Regions from separate parts of the Streptomyces sp. NPDC099050 genome, predicted to be linked through region 2. Evidence: riboswitches for the same ligand, from Rfam matches in the RefSeq annotation. Region 2 holds a riboswitch; each other region holds the start of a gene.

Region 1 (3,268 bases), on a different contig from region 2:
GCGGTCGGTGAGGGTCTTCCAGCCGGCCCAGTCGTCCTCGAACAGCGGGTCCTCGATGGAGACCAGCGGGTACGCCTCGACGAGCTCGGCGTAGTAGTCGGTCATCTCGGCGGCCGAGCGGGACTTGCCCTCGAACTCGTAGTTGCCGTCCTTGTAGAACTCGGACGCGGCGACGTCGAGCGCGAGCGCGATCTGGGTGCCCGGGACGTAGCCGGCCTGCTTGATGGCCTCGACGATGAGGTCCAGCGCGGCGCGGTTCGACTCCAGGTTCGGCGCGAAGCCGCCCTCGTCGCCAAGACCGGTGGAGAGGCCCTTGGTGTGCAGGACCTTCTTGAGCGTGTGGTAGACCTCGGCACCCCAGCGAAGGGCCTCGGAGAAGGACTCCGCGCCGATCGGGGCGATCATGAATTCCTGGATGTCGACGTTGGAGTCGGCGTGCGACCCACCGTTCAGGATGTTCATCATCGGAACGGGCAGCAGGTGCGCGTTCGGACCGCCGAGGTAGCGGAACAGCGGGAGGTCCGAGGCCTCGGACGCGGCGTGCGCGACGGCGAGGGAGACGCCCAGGATGGCGTTGGCGCCGAGGGAGGCCTTGTTCTCGGTGGCGTCCAGGTCGATCATCGCCTGGTCGATCAGGCGCTGCTCGGTGGCGTCGTAGCCGACGAGCTCCGGGCCGAGCTGCTCGATGACGGCGAGGACGGCCTTCTCGACGCCCTTGCCCATGTAGCGGTTGGGGTCACCGTCGCGGAGCTCTACGGCTTCGAACGCTCCGGTGGAGGCGCCGGACGGGACTGCAGCACGGCCGGTGCTGCCATCGTCGAGGCCCACCTCGACCTCGACCGTGGGATTGCCTCGGGAGTCCAGGATTTCCCGGGCTACGACGACGTCGATGGACGGCACGAGCATCTCCTTCTGGGATGTGACGCTGGGTGTGCGGTGGCGTGTCAGGCCGTGGGATGGCCTTGCCGCTTAGAGCCTAACCGCCTCCGGGCACTCGGCCAGCCGACCGCCCGGGGGCTGGGACGAAAAAGGGCCTGAATGCCCCTCTTACAGGACATAGGACCCTTGATCATCTGCGTTCCGGAGGCTCCGTCAGGCGGAGAACATCCGCACACAGCACCGCCCGGCGCGAAGGGGGTTGCGCGCCGGGCGGTGGAATCTCTGGTGGAACTACGCGGTGGAACTACTGCGCGTCGCGAAAGCGGCCGCGAGCGTTCTCACGGTTTTCAGCTGAGGTTCAGCTTCTGACCCGGGTAGATCAGGTCGGCGTCCGACAGGATCTCCTTGTTGAGGTCGAAGAGCTTCTCCCAGCCGCCGGACACCTTGTTCGCGTCGGCGATCGCGCCCAGCGTGTCGCCGGACTTGACCTCGTAAGAGCCGTTGCCCGTCTTGGGGGCTTCGGTCTTCGGCGCGGCGGCCGGACGCTCGGAGCGCGTGGTCGGAGCCTCGACGCGCTTGGTCTCCTTCTTCGGAGCCTCGGCCTTCGGCTTCGGCGCAGCCGGCTTCGGCTGGGTCTTCGGCTTGGAGGGGGTGGTCGTCCCCGAGCCGCCGCCGGTGTAGGAGGAGTTCGACAGGCCGACGCCGCAGGACGGCCAGGCGCCCTTGCCCTGGCCCTTGAGGACCTTTTCGGCGATGGCTATCTGCTGCGACTTGGAGGCCTGGTTGGCCTGCGCGGCGTACGCCTTGCCACCGAACGCGGCCCAGGTGGACGACGAGAACTGCAGGCCGCCGTAGTAGCCGTTGCCCGTGTTGATGGACCAGTTGCCGCCCGACTCGCACGAGGCGACGCGGTCCCACTCGGCGCCGGTCGCGGCGGAGGCGGTGCCCGCGGCCATCAGCGGCGCGGCCACGGCCACACCGGCGACACCGGCGAGCGTGACGATGCGGACGGCCTTGGAGCCACGACGGTGCTTGCCCTTGCCCGAAAGCAGCATGGAGTTCTCCTCACCGACGCCTACGAGGTGAGCTGTCGGGTTCGGGCGAGTGAGTGCCCGGCCGAGCGACCTAGCGCTTGGCTTAACCCCTAGCCGGCGATGTGACCGTCTCTCAACGGCCGCGACCGGCGCCTACCTTGGTTCCCCCGCTCCTGCCTTCGGCGCTTTACGCGACGAGTGTTCCCTCCGTCCGCCGGCAGGATTCGGCGATGCGGTCGAAGGAGCCCGCGGTGGCGAGCGATTCAGAAGGTAGACAGGTCTCCCCCCGATGTTCAACGAGGGACATCGGGGGGAATCGGTGCCTACTTGCGCTCCCCGGAAGGGCGTTTGCGCAGGTGAGGGCGGGGTTTGCGGAACGCTCCGGGCCGGACACGCCAGTTGACCTGAAGAGACACATGTCTCACTTACAGAAAACGGACAATCAGCTGGTTCCGGGCGCCTTAAGTGCCCTTATTGATGCGTTAGATCCAGATTCTGACCGGGCTTGATCAGGTCCGCATCGCCGCCGATGACCTGCTCGTTGGCCTCGTAGAGGCCCTTCCAGCCACCCTTCACTCCGTTGGCGTCCGCGATCGCGATGAGGCTGTCGCCCGCCTTCACGGTGTACGTGGGGTCCGACGCGGCATCAGGCGCGGCGGACGTCTCGAGCGCGGCCGGGCCGCGGTGCTTGCCGCCGCCCTCGGTCGCGCCGGGGGTCGCGCCGGGGGTCGCCGGCGCGCTCGGAGCGGTGGAGGCGCCGGGTGCGGCCGGAGTCGTCGGGGCCGTGGGATCAATCGGGTTGGCCGGATTTGCCGGGTTCGCGGAATTCCCCGGGTTGGTCGGGTTGGTCGGGTTCGCCGGGTTCGTGGCGTCCCCCGGGTTGGACGGGGAGACGGGAGCCGTCGGGCCCACCGGCGCGGTGGGGTCCGCGGACGGCGGCGCCGTCGGGTCCACCGGAGCGGTCGGATCGACGGGATTGACCGGGCCCACCGGGGCGGTGGGGTCCACCGGGCCCGTGGGAGGCGTCGGGCTCGTGGGAGGCGTCGGGTCGCCCGGGAGCCCCGGGGGCGTCTCCAGGTCCGGCGCGGGCATGACGGGCAGTTCGCCGGGCACGCCGATCGGATAGCCGGGCTGCGTCGAGGCCGACGGGGCCTCGGGCGCCGGGGTCTTCGGCGTAGGGGCCCCGAAGTCCGTGGACGGCTTGCCCGAGCCGGTGTGGGGCACGGTGTCGTCCGGACGGGACGGGGCCGGGGTGACGGATCCGGAACCGCCGGGCAGGCCCGGGTCCACCACGGCGGCGGGCCCGTCCTGGGTCAGACCGGCCCGCACTCCGCACAGCGGCCACGCCTGGGGGC
Region 2 (3,268 bases):
GCGCCCTGTCCGAGGGCACCGACAAGCGCTCCGCCGAGGAGTTCGCCGCCGAGCTGGAGCGCTGCGGCGCCACCCTCGACGCGCACGCCGACCACCCCGGCCTGCGGGTCTCCCTGGAGGTCCCGGCCTCCCGCCTGCACAAGGCGCTGGGGCTGGTCGCCGAGGCGCTGCGCGCACCGGCCTTCGCCGACGCCGAGGTCGACCGCCTGGTGCGCAACCGGCTCGACGAGATCCCGCACGAGAGCGCCAACCCGCAGCGCCGCGCCGCCAAGCAGCTCTCGAAGGAGCTCTTCCCGGCCTCCCTGCGGATGTCCCGCCCGCGTCAGGGAACCGAGGAGACGGTCGCCCGCATCGACTCCGCGGCCGTACGCGCCTTCTACGAGGCCCACGTGCGCCCCGCGACCGCCACCGCGGTGGTCGTCGGCGACCTGACCGGCATCGACCTGGACGCCGTCCTGGCCGACACCCTGGGCGCGTGGACCGGTGACACCACCGCCCCGCGCCCGGTCCCGCCGATCACTGCCGACGACACGGGCCGCGTGGTCATCGTGGACCGGCCCGGCGCGGTCCAGACGCAGCTGCTGATCGGCCGCATCGGAGCGGACCGGCACGACCGGGTCTGGGCGCCCCAGGTGCTCGGCACGTACTGCCTGGGCGGCACGCTCACCTCCCGGCTGGACAAGGTGCTGCGCGAGGAGAAGGGGTACACGTACGGCGTGCGCGCCTTCGGCCAGGTGCTGCGCTCCACGGCCGACGGCAAGGGCGCCTCGATGCTCGCCATCAGCGGCTCGGTGGACACGCCGAACACCGGCCCGGCCCTGGACGACCTCTGGACGGTGCTGCGCACCCTCGCGGAGGGCGGCCTGACCGACGCCGAACGGGACGTGGCCGTGCAGAACTTGGTGGGCGTGGCCCCGCTGAAGTTCGAGACCGCCGCCTCCGTCGCGGGCACGCTCGCCGACCAGGTCGAGCAGGAGCTCCCGGACGACTACCAGGCGCAGTTGTACGCGCGGCTGGCCGAAACGGGGACGGTGGAGGCCACTTCGGCGGTCGTCAGCGCCTTCCCGGTGGACCGTCTGGTCACGGTCCTGGTCGGGGACGCCTCGCTGATCGAGGAGCCGGTACGGGCCCTCGGGATCGGTGAAGTGACCGTGGTCGCCAACTGATCGCCAACTGGCCTGTCACTGAAGGGGCTCCGGTGGTTTGTCCGCCGGGGTCCCTTTTGGGCTCCTTGTCTCTTTTCTGGTGTGGTTGCTTGTATGTGGTGTGGCGTACGCAACAAAAGAGCGTGTCTGTTTGGTGATTGGCTGATGATCCGCCTAGCGTCGGCCGTGCTGTCCGTCAGTTGTAAACGCCGCGTCCGCGGCACCGGGCAGCGATCGCCGAGTCCCCGTCAGGCGCGAGCCTGGGGAGCCGGGGACCCACTTGTGTCCCTGGGGTGAATCGGACCGCCTCGCAAGAGGGGGCCCGTAGGAGACCTTCCTGCTCCGAACCCGTCAGCTAACCCGGTAGGCGAGAGGGAAGGAAAGGATCAGCCCCTTCATGGCGTTTGGCAGTAGTGCCGCCGGCAAGCACCGTGGCTCGAGCCGTCTGAGCCGCAAGACCGCCGGCTACGCCGGCATAGCCGCCCTCGCCGCCACCGGCGTCGTAGGCTCCCTGGCCGGCCCCGCGTTCGCCGCGGACAAGTCCCCCTCCGTGGAGGACACCGGCGCCCTGAACACCATCGTGCTGGCCGACGAGCTCGCCGGTGACGTAGAGGCCCAGGCCCAGTCCCAGGAGCGGGCCGCCGAGGCCGCCGCCGCCAAGGCGCAGGCCGAGGCCGACGCCCGCCAGCGGGCCGCCGAGGCCAAGGCGAAGGCCGAAGCCCAGGCCAAGGCCGAGCGCGAGGCCGCCGAGCGTGCCGCCCGCGAAGAGGAGCGCAAGCGCCTCAACACCTTCGTGTCGCCGCTCGACAACACCTCCATCAGCACGCAGTACCACGCGGGTGGCGGCATGTGGTCCTCCGGCAGCCACACGGGAATCGACTTCCGCGCCGCCTCCGGCACCGTGGTGCAGGCCGTGGGTCTCGGCACCGTGGTCGAGGCGGGCTATGGCGGCGCGTACGGCAACAACGTCGTCATCAAGCACGCCGACGGCACGTACACCCAGTACGGGCACATGTCCTCGCTGAGCGTCTCCGTCGGCCAGCAGGTCGTCCCGGGCCAGAAGATCGGCCTGTCGGGCTCCACCGGCAACTCCAGCGGCCCGCACCTGCACTTCGAGGCCCGCACCGGCGCCGACTACGGTTCGGACATCAACCCGGTGGCGTACCTGCGCTCGCACGGCGTCAGCATCTGACCCGCTCGCCCCACCGCACGTCTTCCGCGGAGGCCCCGGCTCTTTGAGAGCCGGGGCCTTCGTCGTGTTTCGCGCTCCGCGTGTGTGAATGTTTCGTATTTCCGGCCGTCCTCGGAAATTATCGTGTGTTGCAATAGAGTCGCACCGCGCACAGTCATACGAAAAAGGCGGAGGTCCGGTCTTGCGTATTCCCGCGCACACGGTATGCACAGCGATCCGCGAAGACATCGTCTCCGGGGTGTTCGGGCCCGGCGCCCGGCTGACCGAGGAAGTGCTGGCCCGAAGGTACGGAGTCTCGCGCGTTCCGGTCCGCGAGGCGCTGCGCACGCTGGAGTCCGAGGGGTTCGTGACCACCCGCCGGCATGCCGGCGCCTGCGTGGCCGAGCCGACCGAGCAGGAGGCGGCCGACCTCCTGGAGCTGCGCATGCTCCTGGAGCCCCTCGCTGCCGCCCGGGCGGCCAGACGCCGCAGCGAGGCCCACCTCAAGGTGCTGCGGGGCCTGGTCAGGCTGGGCCAGGAGCGGGCCAGGCGGGGCCAGGGGGAGGATCTGCGCTCCCTGGGCGGCTGGTTCCACGAGACGCTCTCCCAGGCCTCGGGCAGCCCCGGGCTCATCGCCCTGCTCACCCAGATGCGCCACAAGGTGGCCTGGATGTACGTGGTGGAGGCCCCGGTGCGGCCCGCGGAGTCCTGGGCGGAGCACGGCGCGATCGTGGACGCGGTGGCCCGGGGCGACGCCGAGCGGGCCCGGGCGCTGACCGCGGCCCACGTGGACCGGGCGGCGGGGGCGCACCGGATGCGCGTGAGGACTTTGCAACCTGCCGTAAACACGGCGAGCGTTCCGCATTAACAAACGCCGTATACAAAGGGGGGATATTCGGGCCGGTAATTCGCGCCCGCGCCCCGCTTTTCATGACCCGCGCCCCGGGTGTCA
Region 3 (3,268 bases), on a different contig from region 2:
GGCCGTGGTCAGATACGGGGCGCGGGCGTCGAAGAGCGGGGCGAGCAGCTCCATCACCTCGGGGGCGCGGGCCTCGGGCGCGTCGCTGCCCCGGCGGACCCGGTAGCGGTTGTGCGGCGCGTTCGACTCCAGGTAGTCCGCCAGGATCGCCTCCCGCTCCACGCCCAGCGCGAGCAGGGTGACGGCGATCGACAGGCCGGCCCGGTCCTTCCCGGCCGCGCAGTGCATGAGGGCCGGGACGCTGTGCTCGGCGAGCGCGTGCACCACCCGGCTGTGCTCGGCGGTACGGGTACGGATCATCGCCCGGTACGAACGGGACATCCGGTCGGCGGCCCTGCCCTCGCCCAGGAGCTCGCGGAGGTCCGCCAGCTCCCCGTTGCGGACCATCTTCCAGAACTCGCTGCCGTCGGCCGGATCGGACAGCGGGATGTTGACGTTGAGCACCCCGGGCAGCTCCACGTCCGGACCCTCCAGCGCGTGGTCGGCTCCGTTGCGGAAGTCGAAGACGGTGTGCAGTCCGAGCGACCCGAGGAATTCCGCGTCGCTTTCGGTGGCATGCGCCAGATGTCCGCTTCGAAACAGTAGTCCCGACTTGACCCTGCGGCCGTCCGTGGTCGGCAGCCCGCCCACGTCGCGGAAGTTGCGCACTCCGGTCAGTGCCGGCTCCTCGTGCGGACTCTGGGGTATCGGCTGGGTCACCGGGCTCCTCCGTGTGGTCGTCGTTGATGGTGTCCGAATTGCGCCGGTTATGGCCAACTTGCCATAGCGAGAGGCGAGATCGGACACGCCTCCGTGAGCCAGATCATACGGTGACGTTGAGTGGCTGATCGCGAATGTCGAATTGCCTTGCTGGGGCGGTTGTTGGAGGCGCGGAATGGACGGAGGGTGACCAGAATTCCGGCGGCCCGTCATCTTCAAGATTCCATTGGGGAATTCATGACTTGTTCCCTGCGGCCGCACTCGATTACGTTCGCGATCGATCCGGACGGACCGCCTAATCCTGCCGCCGACCGGAAACCGCACCCGACTATTCACGCGCGCGGCAGGAGCGGGGGAACCAGGTAAGCCGCTGTTCCGGATCTCCGGTTGAGATCTTTACAACGGGACAGCTCGGGGTGAAGCCGTACAAGTGCTGTTCACCGGCACAGGGGCGGCCGGACATCTCCAGTCCGAACCCGACAGCTCACCTCGCAGGCGTCGGAGAGGAATTCACCATGCACGGAACGGGTAAGCACCGCCGTCCCAAGTCCCGCTCGATATCCCGCGGATTCGCCGCCGCCGGCACCGGCGGCGCGGCCCTCGCGCTTCCGCTGCTCGGCGCCACCGGCGCCCACGCCGCGGGAGTCCCGGCCGCGGCGCCCGCCGCCGCTCCGGTCCTGGCCCCGCAGGTGGCGGCCGCGCAGGCCGTGGCTCTGCAGGCCGTGGCTCTGCAGGCGGGCGCCGCCCTCCAGGCCGCGCCGGCCGCCGCGCAGAGCGCCCCCACGGTCTACACCGTGGTGCCGGGCGACTACCTCTCCAAGATCGCCGAGCGCCAGCAGCTCACCGGTGGCTGGGAGCAGCTCTACGCGGACAACCGCGAGGCCGTCGGCACCGACCCGTCGCTGATCCACCCGGGCTTGGAGCTCACCCTCGGCGCGAAGGGCGCGGCTCCGGCCGCGGCCGCCGAGTCCGCGCCGGCCGGAACGCCGAAGCCGGCCAAGAAGTCCGCTTCGTTCGGTTCTTCCACTTCTGGCGATTCGTCGGATTCCTCCGGTGAGGGTTCCTCCGAGTCGGGCTCCAACGACGGGGCGGCCGCCCCCGAGGACGCCGCGCCCGCCGAGCAGCAGGGCGGTTCCGCGTCCACCGGCTTCGTCGCCCCGGTCGGCGGCGGCCCCTCCACCGCGTACAAGACCGCCGGTTCCATGTGGTCCAGCGGCTACCACACCGGTGTGGACTTCTCCGCCGGCACCGGCACCACCGTCAGGGCGGTCGGCGCCGGCACCGTGGTCTCCGCCGGGTGGAGCGGCTCGTACGGCAACGAGGTGGTCATCCGGCACACGGACGGCAAGTACAGCCAGTACGCGCACCTCTCCCAGCTGTCCGTCTCGTCCGGCCAGAGCGTCACCGGCGGCCAGAGCATCGGCCTCTCCGGTTCCACCGGCAACTCGACCGGCCCGCACCTGCACTTCGAGATCCGCACCGGGCCCTCGTACGGCTCGGACATCGACCCGCTGGCCTACCTGCGGTCGAAGGGCGTCAGCATCTGAATCCGAGGCGCTGTCGGAGGTGCCGGTTAGGCTGCGCGTTCCGGCACGGGACGGGACGGGCGTGGCATGAAGATCAGCGCAAGGGAGCTCAACCGCTCCACCCTCGCACGGCAGTTGCTGCTGCGGCGCGAGGTGATGGGCGTCGGTGACGCGGTCCGCCGGGTGGTCGCCCTGCAGGCGCAGCTCGCGGCCTCGCCGTACCTCGCGCTGTGGAACCGGCTCGCCGGCTTCGACCCGTCGGACCTCGACGCCGCCTTCACGGGGCGCGAGGTCCTCAAGTCGACGCTGATGCGGCTGACCCTGCACGCCGTGCACGCGCAGGACTACCCGGCCTTCCGGGAGGCCGTGCAGCCGTCCGTACGGGCCGCCCGGCTCGGGACCCGCTTCACGGACTCGGGGCTGACGGCCGAGGACGCCGACGCCCTCGTGCCGGAGCTGCTGGACTTCGCCGACCGGCCCCGTACGACGGCGGAGTGCGAGGCCTGGCTCGGACACCGGCTGGGGGCCGCGCCGCGGCCGGGAGCGTGGTGGGGACTGCGGCAGTACGCACCGCTGCTGCACGCGCCCACCGCCGCGCCGTGGTCGTTCGGGGAACGTCCCTCGTACGTCGCGCCCCCGAGCCGGCCGCGCACCGTACCGGCGGACCCGGAGGCTTCGGAGGAATCCCTGCGGACGCTGGTCCTGCGCTACCTGGAGGGGTTCGGGCCGGCGTCGGTGGCGGACGTGGCGCAGTTCTCCCTGGTCCAGCGGACCAGGGTGCGCCGGGCCCTTGGCGCGCTGGAGCACTCCGGACGGCTCGACCGGCTGACGGGACCGGCGGGCGAGGAACTGTTCGACGTCCAGGGCGCGCCGCGTCCGCAGGAGGACACGCCGGCGCCGCCCCGGCTGATGGCCATGTGGGACAGCGTGCTGCTGGCCTACGCCGACCGGAGCCGCATCGTTCCGCCGCCCTACCGCAAGCTTGTCGCGCGGATGAACGGCGACACCCTGGCGACCCTGCTGGTCGACGGTCACGTCGCCGG

What was found. Region 2 has a riboswitch for cyclic di-AMP ahead of ACIQV3_RS07500 (M23 family metallopeptidase). Riboswitches for the same ligand answer to the same signal wherever they lie in the genome.
Region 1: linked by a shared signal. The riboswitch ahead of ACIQV3_RS33150 (transglycosylase family protein) and the one ahead of ACIQV3_RS07500 (M23 family metallopeptidase) in region 2 are both predicted to bind cyclic di-AMP.
Region 3: linked by a shared signal. The riboswitch ahead of ACIQV3_RS25785 (peptidoglycan DD-metalloendopeptidase family protein) and the one ahead of ACIQV3_RS07500 (M23 family metallopeptidase) in region 2 are both predicted to bind cyclic di-AMP.

Annotation. Positions count from the first base shown of each region.
Region 1 covers NZ_JBIWAE010000026.1:26,307-29,574, reverse strand. The annotation lists gene eno (phosphopyruvate hydratase) at 1-906, opposite strand, end outside; gene ACIQV3_RS33150 (transglycosylase family protein) at 1,227-1,934, opposite strand; cyclic di-AMP (ydaO/yuaA leader) riboswitch at 1,937-2,108, opposite strand; gene ACIQV3_RS33145 (transglycosylase family protein) at 2,385-3,268, opposite strand, start outside.
Region 2 covers NZ_JBIWAE010000003.1:374,996-378,263, reverse strand. The annotation lists gene ACIQV3_RS07505 (M16 family metallopeptidase) at 1-1,166, shown strand, start outside; cyclic di-AMP (ydaO/yuaA leader) riboswitch at 1,371-1,530, shown strand; gene ACIQV3_RS07500 (M23 family metallopeptidase) at 1,543-2,337, shown strand; gene ACIQV3_RS07495 (GntR family transcriptional regulator) at 2,519-3,184, shown strand.
Region 3 covers NZ_JBIWAE010000016.1:148,542-151,809, reverse strand. The annotation lists gene ACIQV3_RS25790 (tyrosine-protein phosphatase) at 1-699, opposite strand, end outside; cyclic di-AMP (ydaO/yuaA leader) riboswitch at 1,015-1,212, shown strand; gene ACIQV3_RS25785 (peptidoglycan DD-metalloendopeptidase family protein) at 1,215-2,246, shown strand; gene ACIQV3_RS25780 (winged helix DNA-binding domain-containing protein) at 2,313-3,268, shown strand, end outside.